4 regions of the Cupriavidus necator N-1 genome follow, and region 3 is predicted to be linked to each of the others. Evidence: predicted binding sites of a transcription regulator. Region 3 holds the regulator's gene; each other region holds the start of a gene.
The links. Region 3 encodes sigma-54, which starts transcription at its own class of promoters, with help from an activator protein. Its sites were predicted from a motif close to TGGCANGNAANCTGCTTT; they were not measured.
Positions count from the first base shown of each region.

Region 1: the regulator sigma-54 is predicted to act here: its motif matches at 1,243-1,260, upstream of CNE_RS18745 (ATP-NAD kinase family protein).
Region 2: the regulator sigma-54 is predicted to act here: its motif matches at 969-986, upstream of CNE_RS23330 (isopenicillin N synthase family dioxygenase).
Region 4: the regulator sigma-54 is predicted to act here: its motif matches at 1,173-1,190, upstream of urtA (urea ABC transporter substrate-binding protein).

Region 1 covers NC_015723.1:147,089-149,289, forward strand. The annotation lists gene CNE_RS18740 (sigma-54-dependent Fis family transcriptional regulator) at 1-1,061, shown strand, start outside; gene CNE_RS18745 (ATP-NAD kinase family protein) at 1,297-2,201, shown strand, end outside.
Region 2 covers NC_015723.1:1,140,842-1,143,042, forward strand. The annotation lists gene CNE_RS23325 (ABC transporter substrate-binding protein) at 1-659, opposite strand, end outside; gene CNE_RS23330 (isopenicillin N synthase family dioxygenase) at 1,202-2,200, shown strand.
Region 3 covers NC_015726.1:396,556-398,756, reverse strand. The annotation lists gene lptB (LPS export ABC transporter ATP-binding protein) at 1-411, shown strand, start outside; gene CNE_RS01980 (RNA polymerase factor sigma-54) at 547-2,028, shown strand; gene hpf (ribosome hibernation-promoting factor, HPF/YfiA family) at 2,077-2,201, shown strand, end outside.
Region 4 covers NC_015726.1:1,041,476-1,043,676, forward strand. The annotation lists gene cyoC (cytochrome o ubiquinol oxidase subunit III) at 1-523, shown strand, start outside; gene cyoD (cytochrome o ubiquinol oxidase subunit IV) at 523-891, shown strand; gene urtA (urea ABC transporter substrate-binding protein) at 1,245-2,201, shown strand, end outside.

The DNA.
Region 1 (2,201 bases), on a different replicon from region 3:
TGCTGCCGCCCGCGCTGCGCTGGCAGGCGCCGCCCGCCGAAACGCAGGTGGAGATGCCGGCTGCGCTGGCAGCACTGACCGGCGGCGATGCCGCGCTGCAGCAGCAGTTGCAGCGCGCGGCGCGCCTGGTCGATTCGCCCATCAACCTGCTGATCCACGGCGAGACCGGCAGCGGCAAGGAGTTCCTGGCCAAGGCGCTGCATCTTGCCAGCGCGCGCCGCGGCGGGCCGTTCGTAGCGGTGAACTGCGCGGCGATCCCTGAAACCTTGATTGAAAGCGAATTGTTCGGCCACCTGCCCAACAGCTTCTCCGGCGCAGGCCCGCGCGGCAAGCGCGGCCTGATCCAGGAGGCCGACGGCGGCACGCTGTTCCTGGACGAGATCGGCGACATGCCGCGCGAGCTGCAGTCGCGGCTGCTGCGCGTGCTGGCCGAGGGCGAAGTGCTGCCTGTCGGCGCCGCGCGGCCGGTGCCGGTGCGGCTGCGGGTCATCTCCGCCACGCACCACAGCCTGGAGCAACTGGTGGCCGACGGGCGCTTCCGCGAGGACCTGTACTACCGCCTCAACGGCGCGCGCTTTACGCTGCCGCCGCTGCGTGCGCGCACCGACCTGGACTGGCTGGTCCGCAAGCTGCTGCAGGAAGGGGGCGCAGAAGGCGGCGAGATCACGCTGTCGCCCGCGGCACGCGAGCGGCTGCACCGCCACCGCTGGCCCGGCAACCTGCGCGAACTGCGCAACGTGCTGGAGTACGCGCGCGCGGTCTGCGCCGACGGCTATATCGATGTGCCGGACCTGCCTGACAGCCTGGCGGGACCCGCTCCGTCCGCCGCCCTGCCGCAGCCAGGGCCCGCCCAGTCACCCGCTGCCGCGCCGTTCGATCCGCACCAGTTGCCGCCGGAAGGCATGCTGCTGATGCAATACCTGCGCGCCTCCGGCTGGAACCTGAGCGCGGTCGCGCGGCAGATCGGCGTCAGCCGCATGACGCTGTACCGCCGCATGGAGCGCTACGGCATCCAGTCGCCCAACCGGCGCGACGGCGGCCCAGAGCCCACCGACGCATAAGCCGGCAGGCAGCACGGCGCACGCGCGCCATCCCTGCGATACGGTTGTCCATCCCCTGTACACCTGCGCTGTGACACCTGTCACAGCGCAGCGTCGCTTTTGCCCTTCCGCCTCGGGGTAATCCCTCGGATCCGACCCCGCTGATACCCCTGTTTCCCCGGTTTTCACTGCCTGCGCGCACTGGCACGGCCATTGCAAATACGCTTGGCAAGACAACGACAACAGGAGACAGGCAATGGGGCACGCAGCAGGCGCCAGCGCGCAGATCGCGCCAGTGGTCGGCATCATCGCCAACCCGATTTCCGCGCGCGATATCCGCCGCGTGATCGCCAACGCCAACAGCCTGCAGCTGGCCGACCGCGTCAATATCGTGCTGCGCCTGCTGGCCGCGCTGGCGTCCTGCGGCGTGGAGCGCGTGCTGATGATGCCCGACCGCGAAGGCCTGCGCGTCATGCTGGCGCGGCACCTGGCACGCCGGCAGGGGCCGGACTCGGGGCTACCCGCGGTCGACTACCTTGACATGCCGGTCACCGCGCGCGTTGACGACACCCTGCGCGCCGCGCGCTGCATGGCCGATGCGGGCGTGGCCGCCATCATCGTGCTGGGCGGCGACGGCACCCACCGCGCGGTGGTGCGCGAGTGCGGCGCGGTGCCGATCGCGGGCCTGTCGACCGGCACCAACAATGCCTACCCCGAAATGCGCGAACCCACCATCATCGGGCTGGCCACCGGCCTCTATGCCACGGGCCGCATTCCCCCTGCGCAGGCGCTGGCGTCGAACAAGCGGCTCGACATCGTCATCCGCGACGGCAACGGCGGCTTTCGCCGCGATATTGCGCTGGTGGATGCGGTGATCTCGCACGAGCACTTCATCGGCGCGCGCGCCTTGTGGAAGACCGACACGCTTGCCGCCGTCTACGTGTCCTTTGCCGACCCCGAGGCCATCGGCCTGTCATCCATCGCCGGGCTGCTGGAGCCGGTGGGCCGGCGCGAAGAGGGCGGCCTCGCGATCGAGCTGGCCGCCCCCGGCGAAGGCGAATTCGACCTGTGCGCGCCGATCGCACCCGGCCTGATGTGCACCGTGCCGGTGGCCGGCTGGCAGCGGCTCGAACACGGCCGGCCCCATCGCGTGCGCCAGCG
Region 2 (2,201 bases), on a different replicon from region 3:
ATGCCGTAGTCCGAGAAGCGGAACACCGTGATCTTCTCTGGCCCCATGCCGCGCGCCTTCAGGTTCAGCAGGCCGGTGAAGAAAAAATAGGCGGCGGCATCGAAGTCGCCCTTGACGAAGCGCGTGTCGCCGATATCGGGCGTGACGCTCTCCCACTTCACGCCGCCGGGGTCGAAGCCCTGCGCCCTGGCGAAGACAGGGAACAGCTTGCGCGAGGCATTGAACGGCTGGCCCAGGATGGACTTGCCGGCCAGGTCCGCGGGCCTGACGATGCCGCTGCCCTTGCGCACCAGGATCGCGTTCGGATTCAGGTCGTACTGGATGGCCACCGCCTTGAGCGCGGCGGACGGGTTGGTGGTGTTGAATTCGATCATCGCCGCCAGGTCGGCCGAGGCGCAGTCATAGGCGCCGCCCGCGACCAGGCTGATGGCCGAAGCCGAGCCGTTGCCAGTATCGATGGTGACGTCGAGCCCGGCGTCCTTGTAGTAGCCGCGCTGGTGCGCCAGCAGGAACCCCGCGCCCGAGGCTTCCACCTTCCAGCCGAGATTGAACTTGAACTTCTGCAGCGAGCCCGCCGCGCGGACATGGGGCACCGCGAACGGGGCGGCGGCAAGCAGGGCGGTGGCGCCAGTGGCGCGCAGGAAGGAACGGCGACGCATGTCTTTCTCCGGAACGAATGTCACTGGACGATGCGTGCGCGGGCGGCTGGCGCGGGTGCAGAAGGAGAGCGTGGCCTCCCGAGACACCGGCACCACGCCGCGCCGGCATGCGGCCAGGGCATGCGCGGGGACCGTGCACATCATCGGGAGCAATTTCCGGGCGGCGTGCCGCTGAACGCTTCTACTCCGTAGCGGTTTCAGCAGGATCCGTGCCGGGCGCTGCGCGGCGCCATGCACCAAGCCGTTGCCCGGCATGCGCCATCACAGCGCAATCCCCGGCGCAATGCTGCGATCCCGGTGCAAAACCCCTGGCCCGGAACCTGCATAACCTCAAGCAAGAGTAGAAGCGTTCACCATCCCCGCGGCGCGTCGCAGACGCACGCCGGATGGCCGGGAATTGCTCTTGAAGTCCGTGCCCCTCGCCATCGCGCAGGCTGGCACAGGCGACCTCAGGAGCGCGTTGTCCCGGCGTGCGTTGCCATGGGTGGTCTGCCTGTGCCGGCGAGGGGCCAATCCCTGACCCGCATTGCACAAGGAACACCATGAGCCAACCAGACACCGCCTACGCCCTGGCCGAACTCCACCGCGAATCGCGCATGGGCGCGTTCGGTTCGGAAACCCGCCAGCGCGAGATCCGCCGCATCGACCTGTCCGACTACGCGCGGCGCAAGGCGCAAATCGCCGATGAACTGTGGAAGGCATCGGTCGACGTCGGCTTCTTCCAGATCGCCAACCACGGCATCGACCTGGCCAGGGTGCGCGAAGCCTTCGCCATGACCGAGCACTTCTTCGCGCTGTCCGACGCCGTCAAGGCGCAATACCCGCTGCAGAAGGCCAACAACGCCGGCTGGGAAAGCCGCGCGCAGGTGCGCCCCTCGACCGGCACCCCGGACCAGAAGGAGTCCTACCAGATCACGCGCCCGCATATGGCCGGGCTGTGGCCCGGCGATGACGAACTGGAAGGCTTCCGCGCCACCATGCTTGCCTTCGAGGCGCAATGCTGGGAGGTGGGCATGAAGGTGCTGTCGTGCTTTGCCGGCAAGCTCGGCTTTGCCAGCGACTTCTTCACGCAGGCGCACGATCCGCGGGCGCCGGACTACCAAAGTACGCTGCGGCTGCTGCACTACTACGCGATCCCGCCCGAACTGCGCGACAAGCTGGACCTCTGGCGCGCTGGCGCGCATACGGATTTCGATTGCCTGACGCTGCTGTTCCAGCGCCCCGGCCAGGGCGGCCTGCAGGTCTGCCCCGGCAAGGAGATGGAGGCGCAGGCATGGACCCCGATCGAGCCGGACGAGGAAGTCATCACCTGCAATATCGGCGACATGCTGATGCGCTGGAGCGACGACCGGCTGCCGTCGAACTTCCACCGCGTGCGCAATCCCGCGCCGGATGAATACATGGGTCCGCGCTACAGCATGGCGTTCTTCTGCCAGGCCAACCGCAGTGCGATGATCGAAGGGCCCGGCGGCAAGTATCCGCCGATCAGCGCGGGGGATTACCTGCGGCAGCGGGTGAATGCGAATTTCAAGGGGTATTGAG
Region 3 (2,201 bases):
GGCAAGCCGCTGCCCAAGACCGAGATCGAGCGCCGCCTGGATTCGCTGCTCGACGACCTGCAGATCGCGCACCTGCGCAACAACCCGGCGCTGTCGCTGTCGGGCGGCGAGCGCCGCCGTGTGGAAATCGCGCGCGCGCTGGCGTCGTCGCCGCGCTTCATCCTGCTGGACGAACCCTTCGCCGGCGTGGACCCGATCGCCGTGGGCGAGATCCAACGCATCGTCAGTTTCCTCAAGGCACGCAATATCGGCGTGCTGATCACCGACCACAACGTGCGCGAGACGCTCGGCATCTGCGACCACGCCTACATCATCAGCGAAGGCACGGTGCTGGCCGCGGGCCAGCCCGAGGAAATCATCGCCAATGATGCAGTGCGGCGCGTCTACCTGGGCGAGAACTTCCGCATGTGACTTAACGGCCTGCCCGCGAGCGGCAGGCCTCTTCGCGGGTGCGCGTGGGCCCTCCCACAGCCAGCGGCGATCGGACCGCATAAGCGATAGCAATTTCCGTTCCAACAACGGAAAGATGCGCATAGAATAGCTCGCATGAAACCGTCGCTACAGCTCCGTCTTTCCCAGCATCTGGCCCTGACCCCGCAACTGCAGCAGTCGATCCGGCTGCTGCAGCTCTCCACGCTGGAACTGCAGCAAGAGGTCGAACAGGCGCTGACGGAAAACCCGCTGCTCGAGCGCGAGAACGACTGGATCGAAAGCCCGCTGCGCGTGGCGGCCGACGGCTCGGTCAACCTGCAGAGCGCACCGGCGCCCGCCCCGGCTGAGCCCCAGGGCAATGGCGAGGCTCGCGCCGACGGCGCGGGTGACGACGACAGCTATGGCGACAGCGGCAACGGCGACGACTACGGCAGCGGCGACTGGAGCCTGGACGACTTTGCCCGCCGCCCCCAGGGCGACGAGGATGAAAAAACGCCGATGCAGCTGCGCGAGGCCGAGCCCACGCTGCGCGAGTACCTGATGGAGCAGCTCACGCCGCTGAAGATCTCGGCGCGCGACAAAGGCCTGGCCATCTTCCTGATCGAATCGCTCGACGACGATGGCTACCTGAGCGCATCGCTTGAGGAGATCTGCACGGAGTTGCCGGAAGAACTCGAGTTCGAGATCGACGAAGTCCACGCCATCCTCACGCTGCTGCAGAGTTTCGACCCGCCCGGCGTGGGTGCGCGCAACGCCGCCGAGTGCCTGGCCCTGCAGTTGCGACGCCTGACGCACCCGCAACGCGAACTGGCGCTGAACATCGTTAGCAATCACCTGGAGTTGCTCGCAGTACGCGACTACACGCGGCTGAAGAAGGCGCTGCAGGTAGATGAAGTGGCACTGAAGTCCGCACACGAACTGATCCGCTCGCTGGCGCCCTACCCCGGCCATGCGTACAGCCGCCCGGAAGCGGATTTCGTGGTGCCGGACGTGTTCGTGCGCAAGGGTGGCGGCGGCTGGATCGCGCAGCTCAATCCGGATGTGATGCCGAGGCTGCGCATCAACGATATGTATGCCCAAATCCTGCGTGGCGCGAAGGGTGAGTCCGGCACGGCCGGACTGCAGCAAAAGCTGCAAGAGGCGCGCTGGCTGATCAAGAACATCCAGCAAAGGTTCGACACAATCCTGCGTGTCTCGCAGGCCATTGTCGAGCGTCAAAAGAACTTTTTCAGTCACGGCGAAATCGCCATGCGCCCCTTGGTTTTGCGGGAGATTGCCGATACACTGGGTTTACACGAGTCAACCATCTCCCGGGTGACGACCAATAAATACATGGCAACGCCGATGGGTACTTTCGAACTGAAGTACTTCTTCGGCAGCCACGTGTCCACCGAAACCGGTGGCGCGGCTTCATCAACGGCCATCCGCGCCTTGATCAAGCAACTGATAGGAGCCGAAGACCCGAGGAATCCCCTTTCCGACAGTCGCATTGCCGAACTGCTGGGTGAGCAAGGCTTTGTTGTTGCGCGCCGCACTGTTGCCAAGTATCGCGAAGCCCTGAAGATCCCCGCAGTCAATCTCCGCAAGTCTTTGTAGCCGAGCCCACCGCCTGCCTGGTGAGGCTCTTTCAGAAGGAGAAGCGCTATGAACTTCAAGATCAGTGGACACCACCTGGACATCACGCCCCCTCTGCGTGAGTACGTGGAAACGAAGCTGGAGCGAATCGTCAGGCATTTCGATCAGGTCATTGGCGTTAGCGTGCTGCTCTC
Region 4 (2,201 bases), 640 kb from region 3:
CTACCTGATGAGCGACTGCATCATCTTCGCCGGACTGTTCGCGGCTTTCGCCGTGCTGCGCGGCGAGCTGGCAGGCGGCCCGTCGGCGAAGGAGCTGTTCGAGCTCAACTACGTGCTGGTGGAGACCTTCATCCTGCTGTTCTCCTCGATCACGTACGGCATGGCGATGATCTCGCTGCAGAACCGCAGCCTGAGCCGCGTGCAGGTGTGGCTCGGCGTCACGTTCCTGCTGGGCCTGGCCTTCATGGCGATGGAAATCAACGAGTTCCATCACCTGATCGCCGAAGGTGCCGGCCCGGGCCGCAGCGCGTTCCTGTCGTCATTCTTCACCCTGGTCGGCACCCACGGCCTGCACGTTGCCAGCGGCATGCTGTGGATGATCGTGCTGATGTGGCAACTGTCGAAGAAGGGCATCACCCCGACCCTGACCAAGCGCCTGACCTGCCTGTCGCTGTTCTGGCACTTCCTGGACGTGGTCTGGATCGGCGTGTTTACCGTGGTCTACCTGATGGGACATCTGTGATGGCACAACACAACGCACCGGCGGCGCACGGCGCCCACGACTCGCACGATTCGCACGCGGGCCACGACACCCACGCCAGCTTCAAGTCGTACGCGATCGGCTTCATCCTGGCCGTGATCCTGACCGTGATCCCGTTTAAGCTTGTGATGGACGGCAGCATGGACAAGGGCACCATCCTCTGGATCATCCTCGGCATGGCCGTGGTCCAGATGCTGGTCCACCTGAAGTACTTCCTGCACCTGGACACGTCGTCTGAGCAGCGCAGCAACGTGATCGCGCTGCTGTTCACCGCGCTGATCCTGGTGATCGTGGTGGCGGGTTCGCTGTGGATCATGCACAACCTGAACGCCAACATGATGGTGATGTAAGGACCCAGCGTCCTGGCATCGAAAGCGGGGCCCCGGAAGGGGCCCTTTTTTTTGCCCATGCCAGCCTTGGGGCATGGTGCCCGGCCCTGGTGCGGGGCGCGCAGCGCCTGGCGCCTTTCGCATGCCGCCCGCACGGAATTGCACCGATGCACGGGAGTGGTGCGCGCGCCGCCCGCACTGCCCTGGTGCGGATACGCGATCGCCGGCAGCGGTAGCGCCTGCGCGCCGCGCCAGCAGGCCGTCTGCCGCCGGCGCGGTGGGTATCAGGCCGTTTGCCTCCATGGCACGCTAGTTGCAGAAGCATCACCCGGGGAGCGTAGTCCCTGACCAACACCATAAACGGGAGCTGCAAAATGCAACGACGTGACATGCTGAAGCTGTCGGCGATAGCCGCCGCGGCGATGATCGGTACCAGCCCGCTGGCGCTGGCGCAGTCCAAGGAGCCGATCAAGGTCGGCATCCTGCATTCGCTGTCCGGCACCATGGCCATTTCGGAGACGTCGCTGAAGGACGTGGCCCTGATGACCATTGATGAGATCAACAAGAGCGGCGGCGTGCTGGGACGCAAGCTGGAGCCGGTGGTGGTGGACCCGGCCTCGAACTGGCCGCTGTTCGCGGAAAAGGCGCGCCAGCTGATCACCAAGGACAAGGTCGCAGTGACCTTCGGCTGCTGGACCTCGGTGTCGCGCAAGTCGGTGCTCCCGGTCTATGAGGAACTGAACTCGCTGCTGTTCTACCCGGTGCAGTATGAAGGCGAAGAGATGTCGAAGAACGTCTTCTACACCGGTGCAGCGCCCAACCAGCAGGCGATCCCGGCGGTGGAATACCTGATGAGTAAGGAAGGCGGCGGCGCCAAGCGCTTCTACCTGCTGGGCACGGACTACGTCTACCCGCGCACCACCAACAAGATCCTGCGCGCCTTCCTGAAGAGCAAGGGCGTGGCCGACAAGGACATCGAAGAGGTCTACACCCCGTTCGGCCACAGCGACTACCAGACCATCGTCGCCAATATCAAGAAGTTCTCGCAGGGCGGCAAGACCGCGGTGATCTCCACTATCAACGGCGACTCCAACGTGCCGTTCTACAAGGAGCTGGGCAACGCCGGGCTGAAGGCCAAGGACGTGCCGGTGGTGGCGTTCTCGGTGGGTGAAGAGGAACTGCGCGGCATCGATACCAAGCCGCTGGTGGGCCACCTGGCCGCATGGAACTACTTCATGTCGGTCAAGAACCCCGAGAACGATGCCTTCCGCAAGCAGTGGGCGGCATGGGTCAAGGCCAACAATCTGCCCGGCGGCGACAAACGCGTGACC